4 regions of the Paenibacillus sabinae T27 genome follow, and region 4 is predicted to be linked to each of the others. Evidence: predicted binding sites of a transcription regulator. Region 4 holds the regulator's gene; each other region holds the start of a gene.
What was found. Region 4 encodes Rex, which represses fermentation and respiration genes when NADH is low (regulators of the CRP and FNR family bind a similar motif). Its sites were predicted from a motif close to TTGTGAAATATTTCACAA; they were not measured.
Positions count from the first base shown of each region.

Region 1: a site for Rex is predicted at 1,088-1,105, ahead of adhE (bifunctional acetaldehyde-CoA/alcohol dehydrogenase). Genes of this name have one in related genera too.
Region 2: a site for Rex is predicted at 2,108-2,125, ahead of PSAB_RS03710 (flavocytochrome c). Genes of this name have one in related genera too.
Region 3: a site for Rex is predicted at 2,115-2,132, ahead of nirB (nitrite reductase large subunit NirB). Genes of this name have one in related genera too.

Region 1 covers NZ_CP004078.1:3,646,495-3,649,661, reverse strand. Annotated here, with positions in the region: gene PSAB_RS16840 (Crp/Fnr family transcriptional regulator) at 1-252, opposite strand, end outside; gene adhE (bifunctional acetaldehyde-CoA/alcohol dehydrogenase) at 1,181-3,167, shown strand, end outside.
Region 2 covers NZ_CP004078.1:824,547-827,713, forward strand. Annotated here, with positions in the region: gene PSAB_RS03705 (ketopantoate reductase family protein) at 1-189, shown strand, start outside; gene PSAB_RS03710 (flavocytochrome c) at 353-1,897, opposite strand; gene PSAB_RS03715 (hypothetical protein) at 2,558-2,959, shown strand; gene PSAB_RS03720 (iron-containing alcohol dehydrogenase family protein) at 3,135-3,167, opposite strand, start outside.
Region 3 covers NZ_CP004078.1:3,651,959-3,655,125, forward strand. Annotated here, with positions in the region: gene nirB (nitrite reductase large subunit NirB) at 1-2,012, opposite strand, end outside; gene ric (iron-sulfur cluster repair di-iron protein) at 2,233-2,940, opposite strand; gene PSAB_RS16865 (hypothetical protein) at 3,050-3,167, opposite strand, start outside.
Region 4 covers NZ_CP004078.1:3,420,321-3,423,487, reverse strand. Annotated here, with positions in the region: gene dinG (ATP-dependent DNA helicase DinG) at 1-456, shown strand, start outside; gene PSAB_RS15730 (redox-sensing transcriptional repressor Rex) at 832-1,482, shown strand; gene PSAB_RS15725 (amidohydrolase) at 1,472-2,770, shown strand; gene PSAB_RS15720 (cell wall elongation regulator TseB-like domain-containing protein) at 2,767-3,167, shown strand, end outside.

The DNA of each region.
Region 1 (3,167 bases), 230 kb from region 4:
GGCTTGACCGACCATATCGCCTGCCTGATACATATAAAGAATGAGTTCTTTTCCTTCATCCGTGGATTTGGTCAGCTTGACGCGTCCGCGTTTGATGTAAAACAGCTTATCCGAGTAGTCGCCTTCCCAGAATAAATGGGAGCCTTCAGGAACCAGACGTTCTTTCATCGTTACCAGCAGTCTGTTAAAGTTTTGTTCGGAGAAACAGTTTGTATTGCCATGGGCTTCGATGACATTGGTGTGTTCTTTCATAATCGACATCCCCTTTATTCCCTCAGTTTTTCAGTAAATTTTAAATTAATTATACAATGAAATTCCTCAATATGGGTGAAAGATTTGCGCAAAAAAGTGTCTAATTTTCAACATTGTGATTATTTTCACTTCAAAAGCATGATTTTAAGTGTGATTTCTAATATTTATTTCCAATTGAAGTTGTATGACGTGGTCACTGACTACGGCAAATAGCTTTTTTTACTATAAATGATGGTTGAGTCTTAGGCAAGCGAGAAACTCGATTTGGAAACAACTTTCATAGGCGGGCAGGACAAAGGTTTCTTATAGAGGATTGGGTTCGGGAGTTTCGGAGCCGATCTTGCTCAGCGGGAACTTGCGGGAAGAGAGCAGTGGGCCGGGAAGCAGGAAATTATGGTAGTACATGCGTTAACTTCGGCCATACGGAAACGGGTGAATAGAGCGTCTGCTTTTTATCTCAAAATCCGTTCTATTATGAAGTTCCAGGAATCCGGATCATGTCGTTTATCGGCACGAGCATATTTCGCTTTCTTCTATATGAACGATTTATTGAGCATTTTCTCGGGGAGCATCCCGGATCGGCGCTTGTCGGTGCTTTTGTTGCCGTTCATGGAGTTAGACGAATTCTTTATTTAAAATTAGGAATAATAGCATGGAAAGATATTTGAACCTGCGTTTCTTGGGTAATCGGTAATTGATCGCATTGAATTCTTCTATTGATCGGCCAGAATCAACGGTTTCCTGAGCATATATAAGAAGGGGGAGTAGGTAGGACGTCCCTGAAAATAACCCAAAATGTAAGCGCTTTGAAAAGCGCGCAAAAAAATTTTATACTTTGTGAAAGATTTCACTATACAAGTCGCATTTGATGTGATATTATCGAGGTGTAGAGAAGAACAACACACAAATTGACAGGAGGACGAGGGAAATGGCAGTTAAGAATGAAGTAGCCGCCCAAGTGCAACAACCAACCGCTGAAGAATATATTCAGACTCTGGTGGATAAAGCGAAGAAAGCTCAAGAAGCATTCATGGCTCTCGATCAGGAACAAGTTGACAAAATCGTTCATGCAATGGCGCTGGCCGGTTTGGACAAACACATGTACCTGGCAAAATTGGCTGTTGAAGAAACAGGCCGTGGTGTTTATGAAGACAAAATCACGAAAAACATTTTCGCAACGGAATATATCTGGCACGGAATCAAGTATGACAAAACAGTAGGCGTAATTGAAGATAATGTTTACGACAGCTACCAAAAGATTGCTGAGCCGGTCGGCGTCGTAATGGGTATCACTCCGGTAACCAACCCAACATCCACCACGATGTTTAAAGCGTTGATTTCCATTAAGACGCGTAATCCTATTATATTCGGTTTCCATCCATCCGCGCAAGCTTGTAGTGCCGCAGCAGCAAAAATTTTGCATGACGCAGCAGTAAAAGCAGGCGCTCCTGAGAACTGCATCCAATGGATCGAGCAACCGACCATGGACAAAACCAACGCATTGATGAACAACGACGGCGTGGCTCTGATCCTGGCAACAGGCGGATCCGCAATGGTTAAAGCGGCATACAGCTGCGGTAAACCGGCTCTGGGCGTAGGCCCTGGTAACGTGCCTGCCTTCATTGAGAAGAGCGCTAATATCGATCAAGCGGTTAATGACATCATTCTTTCCAAAACTTTTGACAACGGCATGATCTGCGCATCCGAGCAAGCTATCATTATTGAAGAGCCGATTTTCGACCAAGTGAAGAAGAAATTGATCGCTAATGGCTGTTACTTTGTTAACAAAGAAGAAGCAGCTAAACTGACCAACGGCGCAATGAACGTGGAAAAATGCGCGGTTAACCCGGTAATCGTCGGTCAATCCGCAGTGAAAATCGCCGAAATGTGCGGAATTCAAGTTCCTGCAGGCACCAAAATCCTGATCGCCGAACTGGAAGGCGTAGGTACCAAATACCCGCTGTCCGCTGAAAAACTGAGCCCGGTTCTGGCTTGCTATAAAGTTAAGAATGCCGATCAAGGTATCGAACGTGCGGCGCAAGTTGTTGAGTTTGGCGGTATGGGCCACAGCTCGGCCATCCACTCCAACAACGAAGAAGTAATCATGAAGTTCTCGAACCGTCTGCAAACCGGACGTATTCTCGTCAATTCGCCTTCGACTCATGGCGCAATCGGCGACATCTATAACACGAACATCCCTTCGCTGACTCTGGGATGCGGATCGTACGGACGTAACTCGGTATCCCAAAACGTTACTGCCATTAACTTGATCAACGTGAAAAGGGTGAATCGTCGTATCGTGAATATGCAATGGTTTAAATTACCGGAAAAGATCTACTTCGAAAAAGGCGCTACGCAATACCTGGCTAAAATGCCTGACATCACTCGTGTCGCAATCATTACTGACCCGATGATGGTTAAGCTTGGCTACGTGGAAAGAGTTGAGCACTACCTGCGTCAACGCCAAACTCCTGTAGCAATCGAAGTGTTCTCGGAAGTTGAACCGGATCCATCGACAACTACGGTTGAAAAAGGTACGGCCATGATGAACAGATTCCAGCCGGACTGCATCATCGCCCTTGGCGGCGGTTCCTCCATGGATGCTGCAAAAGGAATGTGGCTGTTCTACGAACATCCGGATGCTGACTTTGATGGTCTGAAACAAAAATTCCTGGACATCCGCAAACGGGTCTACAAATTCCCGAAACTGGGCATCAAAGCGAAATTTGTTGCCATCCCTACAACTTCGGGTACAGGTTCGGAAGTAACCTCCTTCGCGGTTATTACCGACAAAACAATTACTCCAAATGTTAAGTATCCGCTGGCTGATTATGAGCTTACTCCTGACGTAGCCATTATCGATCCGGAATTCGTATACAGCTTGCCTAGAACAGCTGTTGCCGATACGGGTATGG
Region 2 (3,167 bases), 2.6 Mb from region 4:
TGCGAACCTGAGGCATGCGGCGATCATTTGCCCAGTATGCTGCAGGATGTACTGAAAGGGAGAAAGACAGAGATCGAGGCATTGAACGGAGCCGTCATCCGGTTAGCCGGTGACTTCGGGATGGACCTTCCCTACAGCAGAGCCGTATATCAAATGGTCAAAATGCTGGATGAGATCAAAGGGACTTAGCGAGAGCTTTTTTCGGTCATAAACGACTGCACCGGAGGAACTTCACAAGTGGAAGCTCCCGCCTTCGGAGGCGTCTCCCAACCGAATAACAAAACAAACAAACGCTTGACCATGATGGCCCAAGCGTTTGTATTTTACTCAGTGAAAAGAGAAAGCTAATATCTTACTGTCCCTTTAAAAACTCAGCAGCCTTAATACCCGCCTGTCGGCCGAAAATAATGATTTCGGCTACGGAGTTGCCGCCGATGCGGTTTTGGCCGTGCAGGCCGCCGGTGACTTCGCCTGCGGCGAAGAGGCCCGGGATCGGTTTGCCTTCTTTGTTCAGCACTTCGGTGTTCGTGTTGATCTTCACGCCGCCCATGGTGTAGTGGACTCCGGGGCCGATCTTGATGGCGTAGTAAGGCGCTGCGGACAGGTCGTTGTCCATTCCTGTCGTTCTGCCGAATTCGGCATCTTTTTTATTTTTCACACTGCTGTTCCAGGTGTCGAGTGTCGCTTTCAGCTGATCCGCCGGAACGTTGATTTCCTTAGCCAGCGCTTCGATGGTGTCGGCTGTTTTCACAAAGCCCATTTTTTCATACTGCTGAATTGCTTTAGCGCGGGATTTCACGCCGGAATCGAATACCAGATAAGCGGATTTTTCGGTAAGTGCATTGATGGCTGCCGTAACATTGTCGCGAGTATCCAGCTCGTTCACGAAACGTTTGCCGTCTTGGGCAACGAGGATGGCGCCTTCGCCGCGAACCGCTTCCCCGATGAGATAGGATTTTTCCTGCTGTACGGTCGGGTGAACCTGAATTTGATCCATATCCACGGTTGTACCGCCAACGCTGAGAATCATCTTAATGCCGTCGCCGGTGCTGCCTGCTTGGTTCGTGGTCACATATCCTTTGAGATCCGGTCTGACTTCTTCAATCATTTCCTTGTTGGCCCCGAATCCGCCGGTTGTCACAATGACAGCGTCGGAAGTAATGGTTTTTTCGTCGGCTTGGTTGAAGAGGACTTTCACGCCGTTAACTTTGCCGTCTGCTTGCGTAAGTTCCTTCACGTCGGCGTTAACAAAGAGAGGAATCCCTTGCTCTCTTACGTTCTTCACCAAACCTTTGACCAGGTATCCTCCGATTGCGGAGCCGTCTTCTGGACGGTGTGTGCGCTTTTCGTTCATTCCGCCGGTAATCGTGAGGTTGTTCAACCGGATGCCGATGGAATCCAGCCAATCGATAGCACTTGCGGAATTGTCAACGAAGAAACGAAGCATTTCTTTGTTGTTGGTGCCATGGCCGCCTTTTAAGGTCTCTTCATAAAATAAATCATTGCTGTCCTTAATGCCTTGCTCTTGTTGGAATTTCGTCTGCGAAGCGTTCATCCCCGAAGAGGATTTGGTTGTGTTGCCGCCGGCTACCGGCATTTTTTCAAAAATAACCGGGTTCTTGCCGTTCGCTTTGGCTTCAAGTGCGGCAGTCATACCGGCACCGCCCGCGCCCACAATGATGATATCGTATTTATCTTTCAGTTGATCGATCGGCGTATACTCGACTGTAGACGCTCCCGAAGTGGCTTCAGCTGTTGCTGTGGCGGTTGGTCCCGCAGTTGCTCCAGCAGCTTCTTTGTTTTCCGTGTTGTTGCCCGCATTCCCGCTGCCGCATCCCGCGATAACAAGCAGGACCGAGAGAATGAGAATAAGAGCCGGTAATACTTTCTTTTGCATTGGTTAACCCCCCAGATTTGAATCTCTTTTGTTTAAGATGAAAGAAAGAAGGAAGTGAAAAAACAAAGGCGTAACGGACGAATTGGGAAGTGAAGGAGCGCGAGCTTAGGCTTAATCTCGGACTTCAAATCTTGTTTCGAGTTACGTCCCCAGTCTCCAAAATGTTCCTCTTTACTTCATGATATTAAGTATACCATTACCCTTGTTTAGTTGTGAAGTATTTCACAAATATTTTGAAAGAACTTTTTGATAATTTTTCAGTGCACTTTTCAAAGTGATGTACACTTGGGGATTGCAGAATGGGGGATACTTCATGCTTGACTTCAGGTAACAATGATATACTTGATGGATACGGGCAAAGATGTGATAGACATAAATCCAAACAATATAAGATGAACTTTTAAATATGACATCAGGGTAAGGAGTAACGAAGGGGGAAGTTTGGAACTGTAGGAGCGATAGCGATCGCCCGAAAGCTTTCCGGAGGAAAGCTCGCTTCGAAAGCATAGGCTGTCTCCGGATTTCAACTCGAAGAGTGGATTAAATCAAGAAATCTGGAGATGGGCAGCGGCCGGAAGTCCAAACGTTCCTCGTAGTTACGACTGGGTTCTGATGGGAAAATCTTTAGTTCAGCTTATATAGCAGGGGGAATCTATGAATATGAATGTGGAGAAAAATGAATTTGATTCGGAGTTTTGTCATGTGGAATACATGCCTGAAGATAATATCGTATTTCTAACATGGAAAAAGTTTTGCAGCTATGACGACTATAGAACCCCTACATTATATGTTTTGGAACTGCTGAAGAGATATCCGGGCAGTAATTTTGTCGTAGATGCGAGAAACGGATTTGAGGATGAACAAGAGGATGTGGAATGGGGATTTTCCGTGCTGCTTCCGGCTATGGCCAATACAGATTGCGAACATGTTGTGTTCATCATGAATGAAGTTACCGAAATTGAAGACGAGATGGATATGTGGACAAAAGAGTTCATGAAGTATTTTACAGTGAAGAGAGTTAAAAGTTATTTAGCTGCAGTTAAGTATATCGTGAAAAAATGATCATCAATACGGGTAACAGGCAAAAAACTGCGTACAATGCAAAGAGAGCCGTGCTGCCAACACGACTCCCCGAGCAATAGCCGCTTTTAAGGGCGGCGGCTTAACAGGATAGGCCTCATGAAATAGACCGCTTCCTTGACCAGGGCGGTCTATTTCTTTTTGAGGTAACTGAGCCTCAACTCAAAATCCGCCCCAGCGTCTCGTCGCT
Region 3 (3,167 bases), 230 kb from region 4:
TTGGCGGGGAAATCCAGACGCTCGTACTTCCGCTCCAGCATCGCCCCAACGCCCATCGAATCCTGGGTACCGAAGCGGCAGAACTGCGATCCGACACAGGTCTTGACCGTACGCAGCGATTTGGCGTAAGCATAGCCGGAAGGCATATCCAGCTCTTCCCAAACCTTGGGCACATCCTCTTTCTTGACGCCGATCAGATCCAGACGCTGGCCGCCGGTTACTTTGACAACCTTGACATCATATTTAATGGAGACATCGGCGATTCTCTTCAGATCTTCCGGCGTCGTTACTCCGCCATACATGCGAGGAACAACAGTGAAAGTGCCGTCCTTCTGGATGTTGGCGCTCATCCGCTCATTGACAAAACGCGATTCCTTCTCGTCTTCATGCATATCCGGGTAGATCATGCCCAGATAATAGTTGACCGCAGGACGGCATTTCGAACAGCCTTCTTCCTGCTTCCAGCCGAGGACGTTCATGACCTCTTTGGTCGTCGTAAGCCCTTTGGCCCGAATTTCGGCCACAATTTCATCCCGGCTGAGCGTTGTGCAGCCGCAGATGCCGGTCTTCGCGCTCTGCTCGAAGCCGTCGCCAAGCACATATTGAAGAATTTGTTCCACGACCGGCTTGCAGCCGCCGCATGACCGTGTGGCGCCGGTGCAGGCTTTAATCTCATCCACGGTCGTAAAGCCGTTGTCCTGAATCGCGTCAACAATTGCCTTCTTGGTCACGCCGTTACAGCCGCAGACGATTTCTTCGCCCGGCATGCTTTCGACGGATGCCGTCTTCTTGGCCCCACCTCCGCCGCAGCAGCCGGTACCCATGACGTCTGCATAAATGTCGTCTGTCATCTCCGAGCCCTGCTTCACCAGCTTTTGCAGGTTGGCGGATTCCGTCACATCGCCGAACAGAACAGCACCGACAATCATGTTGTCCTTCAGCAAAATTTTCTTGTAGGTTCTCTTCCAGTCATCTTTGGCGGAGATAACGGTGTGCTCCGGCGTGTCGATGAATTCCCCGGCAGAAAAAACGTCCACGCCGGAAATTTTCAGCTTGGTCGAGACGACTGAGCCTTCATACGGCTTTGTTTCCGCGCCGGACAAATGCTTCGCGAGCACATTTCCCTGTTCGAACAGCGGAGCTACCAGACCGTAGCAGGCGCCTCGATGCTCAGCGCATTCGCCCACGGAATACACATTTTCAAGCGAAGTTTGCAGATAGTCGTCCACTACGATGCCCCGGTTCACTTCAATTCCGCTCGCCTTCGCTACATCCACATTCGGCTTAATACCGACCGCCATGACTACGAACTGCGCTTCAAGCTCCGTGCCGTCGCTAAAGCGCAGACCGCTCACCCGCTCTTCGCCGGTCAGCTCAACCGTCTGTTTGCCCATGGCGAACTTGACGCCCTGGCGTTCCAGTTCCGCTTTCAGCATCGAAGCGGCGGTATGATCCAGCTGCCGCTCCATCAGATCCTCCATCAGGTGGACGACGGTTACGTCCATTCCCAGGTTCACAAGCCCTTTGGCCGCCTCAAGTCCAAGCAGTCCGCCGCCGATAACGGCCGCTTTGTTGTACTCCTTCGCAGCTTGCAGCATCGCTTCGCAGTCGGCAATGTCGCGGAAGCCGACGACGCCTTCCTTGCCGCTGCCGGGAATCGGCAGAATGAACGAATTTGACCCGGTGGCGATAATGACTTTATCGTAATCGGCTGTCAAACCGTTCTCCGCGATAACCTTCCGCGATTCTCCGTCAATGCGGGTTACTGCGGTTCCAGTATGCAGCGTAATGCCGTTCTCCTTGTACCAGTTCCAGTCGTTCAGGATAATATCGTCTACATTTTTGCTTCCTTCGAGGACGTAAGACAGCATAATGCGGTTATAGTTGGGATATGGCTCGCTGCCGAAGACGGTAATGTCATAATTGCCGCCCAGCTTCAAAATCTGTTCAATGGTGCCCACGCCTGCCATGCCGTTGCCGATCAATACTAATTTTTCTCGATTCGATGTCATTGTCAGGTCCTCCCTCAAAAGCTTTCGTAATCAACTCTAGTGCTTTATAACGGAATTATACTGTTTAAATTTTAACTAGGCGGGTGACCACAGTCACTCCAATAGTGAATGTTTTCACATCAATTTGTAACAAATATTGTTATTTACCCTCTTGACACACGAGAAATAGCCGATTCTCCAAGAATACTCCAGGAAAATCGGCAGCTTTTCGATGCTGAAACTAAGCTTGATATCTTGGGAACAAAATGTTGTTCTCCAGATGAACATGCTCGAATGTCATGCCTTCCAGTTCTTCCAGCCGCGCATAGGTCAGACGGTAAGTCGTGCAGGCATACTCGGGTGGGGTAAAATCGCCGGTAACGGCGCGAAGCTGTTTGAGAATGCTGCCCGCGGCGTCATGCTCTTCCTCTAAATCGTGGAGAGACCGGCGCAGCGCGGACAGGGACTCTTCGTTTCCATCCTGCTCATAGGCAAGAATACTCGGGAAATCCTGCTCTTCTTCCTTCGCCGTATGCTCGAGTAGCTCATCTTTCAGCTGGTTGAACAGGCGGTAGACTTCTTCCAAATGCGGGGAATCCCCGCCGTGTACACGATAGACCTTCGTGACGTTCTGGCCGATCAGCGGCAGCTCTTCTCTCAGAAAGCGGTGATGCTTATCCACAATGTGGGCGATCAGCTCTTCGGACTTGGCTCCGTTCCAAGCAGTATCCCCTTCAAGCACCGGGTACTGCTCCAGCAGCTTGTACAAATCGCCGATGACGGCGTCCGCTTCAAGACCGCGCTCAATTACTGCCTCCCGAAGCGGTTTTGCGCCGCCGCAGCAGAAATCGATTTTGCTTGCTTTGAAATAATCCGCCGCTTTCGGGAACTGCAGGACGATTTCTTTTACCAATGTATCGCTATTAAATAAAGGTTGTTTGACGCTCATCGTGACTCCTCCTTAGGGGTTACTTATTGATCTGCTTCTACAATAACCCCCGAGGGAGAGCCTCCGCGTGATTTGAATCACGTCAATTCGAAAATATTGTTGAACAGCCTTACTGCACATAAGCTTCCATATAGGTTCGTTTGCCCGCCGCATCCTTCAGGTAGGGACCGAGTCCGGCAAATTTGGCCTGATTGACATACACCCCGGTCATCCATCTTCCCTCCGTC
Region 4 (3,167 bases):
CTGGGCCAGGGGGTCGAAGGAGGGAGCCGGAGCAAGCTGCTTCGCCGCTTCCAGGATAATTCCGCTTCTGTTCTGCTTGGAACGAGCAGCTTCTGGGAAGGGGTGGACATTCCCGGCGACGCGTTAACCTGCCTTGCAATCGTAAGGCTGCCGTTTCAGCCGCCGAATCACCCTCTTGCAGAGGCCAAAGCCGAGCTGCTGCAGGCGCAGAAGAAGAATCCGTTCATGAAGCTGTCGGTCCCGCAGGCCGTCATCCGTTTCAAACAAGGATTCGGCCGCCTCGTCCGGACCGCGCAGGATCGCGGAATAGTTATCGTATATGATACCAGAGTAATCGAATCTTATTACGGAAAATACTTCCTGTACTCGCTGCCCGGACCGAAAATGGAGCATATGACGACAGAGCAGATGGTTCCGCGAATCGCCGAATGGCTCCAGCATGACGGAGCATCCTAAATTCGGGTGGCCGTGTGCAACATAGGTCAATCATCGGGTTTAATCAGTACCGCTTTTGAAACGGATTGGCCATTGTGCAACATAGGTCAATCACTCGGTTTAGCTTTACCGCTTTTGAAACGGATCGGCCATTGTACAACATAGGCCGGTCTAACGACTTTTATCCTTTGGGGTCTTTTGTAAGTAGATCCCGCCAATCGTCAAGCGTGTCCCGTTAGGGACGAAAAGCGATCCTTCACCGTTTGATCAAGGTCCCGCCTAACTTCCGCCAAACGCTAATTGCCTTTAGCGGGTGTCCAGAGGGCGGCAGCCCTTGGGGCCCTCCCTATTAGGGAGGGTTTGGGAGGGTCCTATTACAATGTAGGAGGAGAACTCATGAAATCGGACAAAATATCGGAGGCCGTCGTCCGCAGATTGCCTGTGTATCTGCGGTTTTTGAACGAGCTTCACAGACGAGAAATCGCTACTGTTTCTTCTCAAGAGCTGGGACAGCGGCTCGACCTCAACCCGGCGCAAATTCGTAAGGATTTGGCCTATTTCGGAGACTTTGGAAGAAAAGGCATCGGCTACGACGTTCCGTACCTGATCGAGAAAATCCGTCATATCCTGAAGCTGGATCAGCCGATCAACGTTGCTTTGGTCGGAGCCGGTAACCTGGGCCATGCGTTATCCAATTACAACATCTATTTAAAAGATACAATGAAAATAACGGCCGTCTTTGATTCCTATCCGCCGAAGGTCGGCACCAAAATCAATACGCTGACTGTTCAGCCGATGGAAGAGCTTGCCCAAACCGTCCGGGATCAGGGCATCCGTATCGGAATCATTACCGTACCCGATCAGGAGGCGCAGAATGTCGCGGATATACTAATCGAATCCGGGATTGAAGCGATTCTAAACTTCGCGCCGGTCATTCTTAAGACGCCGTCAGAGGTTCGGGTGCACGCGGCAGACTTTACTACCGATCTGCAAAGCTTGGCGTATTATCTTCATGAAGGAAAGGAAGAAGAAGCAGATGGGCAATAAATGGATCATCCGCGGCGGCAAATTTGCCGTGCCCGGCTCAGATAAGCCTGTGATCGATGGCTATATGGTTATCGATAACGATCTTATCACTTACATAGGGGAAGAACCGCCTGTGCTGGAGGAAGACATTCCGTCTTTTGACGGCAGCCGTCTACTGTTCCTGCCCGGGCTTGTCAACACGCATGGACATGCGGCGATGTCCCTCTTGCGCGGCTACGGAGATGATCTGGCGCTTCAGGTCTGGCTTCAGGAGAAGATGTGGCCGATGGAGGGAAAATTCACCGGTGACGACGTGTACTGGGGAACCGCCCTGTCGGTATTGGAAATGCTGAAGGGAGGAACAACGACCTTCCTAGATATGTACGATCATATGGGCCGTGTGGCCGAGGTGACGGAAGCTTCCGGAATTCGCGCAGTCCTGATGCGGGGCGTTATCGGGCTGTGTCCGCCCGAAGTGCAGGATCAGAAGCTTGCCGAAGCGGTTGCTTTTGCAAAAGAATGGCATGGCAAAGCAAACGGCAGAATTACGGCCATGATGTCGCCGCATTCGCCATATACGTGCCCTCCCGATTATATCGAGAAATTCGTTCAGGCGGCCCATGATCTGGATCTGCCTATTCATACGCATATGTCCGAAACACGGCGGGAAGTGGAGCAGAACGTAACGGATTACGGACTGAGACCGGTCGCCCATCTGGAGAAGCTCGGCGTATTCACCCGCCCGTCGCTCGTGGCGCATGGCGTGCATCTGACGGACGAGGAGATTGAGATTTTGGCCCGTCATCAGGTTGGAGTTGCCCATAATCCGGGCAGCAATCTGAAGCTGGCCAGCGGCGTGGCGCGGGTGCCCGAGCTGCTGAAGGCCGGTGTAACCGTATCGCTTGGAACGGACGGCCCGGCAAGCAACAACAACCTGGACATGTTCGAAGAAATGCGCCTGGCCGCGCTGATCCACAAAGGGGTCTCCGGCGATCCGACCGCGGTTCCGGCCGCTGAAGCGCTGCTCATGGGAACGGAGTATGGCGCGAAGTCGGTGTTCCTGAATCAAGTGGGCCGTCTGGCTCCGGGGATGAAGGCCGATTTTATTGCGATCGATATCGACCAGCCGCATCTGCTGCCGCATACGGATCTTATATCACACTCCGTATACTCGGCCAGCGCCAAGGATGTGGAGCATGTATGGGTCGACGGCAAGCAGGTTGTGCAGCACGGAAAGTGCCTGACCCTTGACGAAGAGGAGATCCGCCGAAAGGCGCAGGAAGCGTTCGAGGACCTGCTGAAGCGATGAGAAAACGAAGAAAATGGGGGTTATACGGGGCATTCCTGGCCCTGCTCCTTCTGTTTGGATTCTATCAATTTTTTGCCTATGTCTTAAAGGATACGTGGAGTGAGCGGAAAGAGGCCGAAGCCATCGCCACAAGCAGAGCGGCCCTTACCGAAATCGATCGGACGCAGAAATCGATCTGGGACGAGAATGCGATCTATTGGGTTCTAACCGGCAAGAACAAAGCCGGGACCGACATGATGGTGTGGGTGCGATTCACTACAGACGGAAAGCCGGTCCAAGGAGATAGCGCCGTACATGCGGAGGAGCTGTCTCAAGGCACTTCCGAGAAAAGAATGCGGAAGATCATCGCTTCCTCGCTTCCCGGCATCCAGATCAAGCGGCTGCTTCCCGGTGCGTA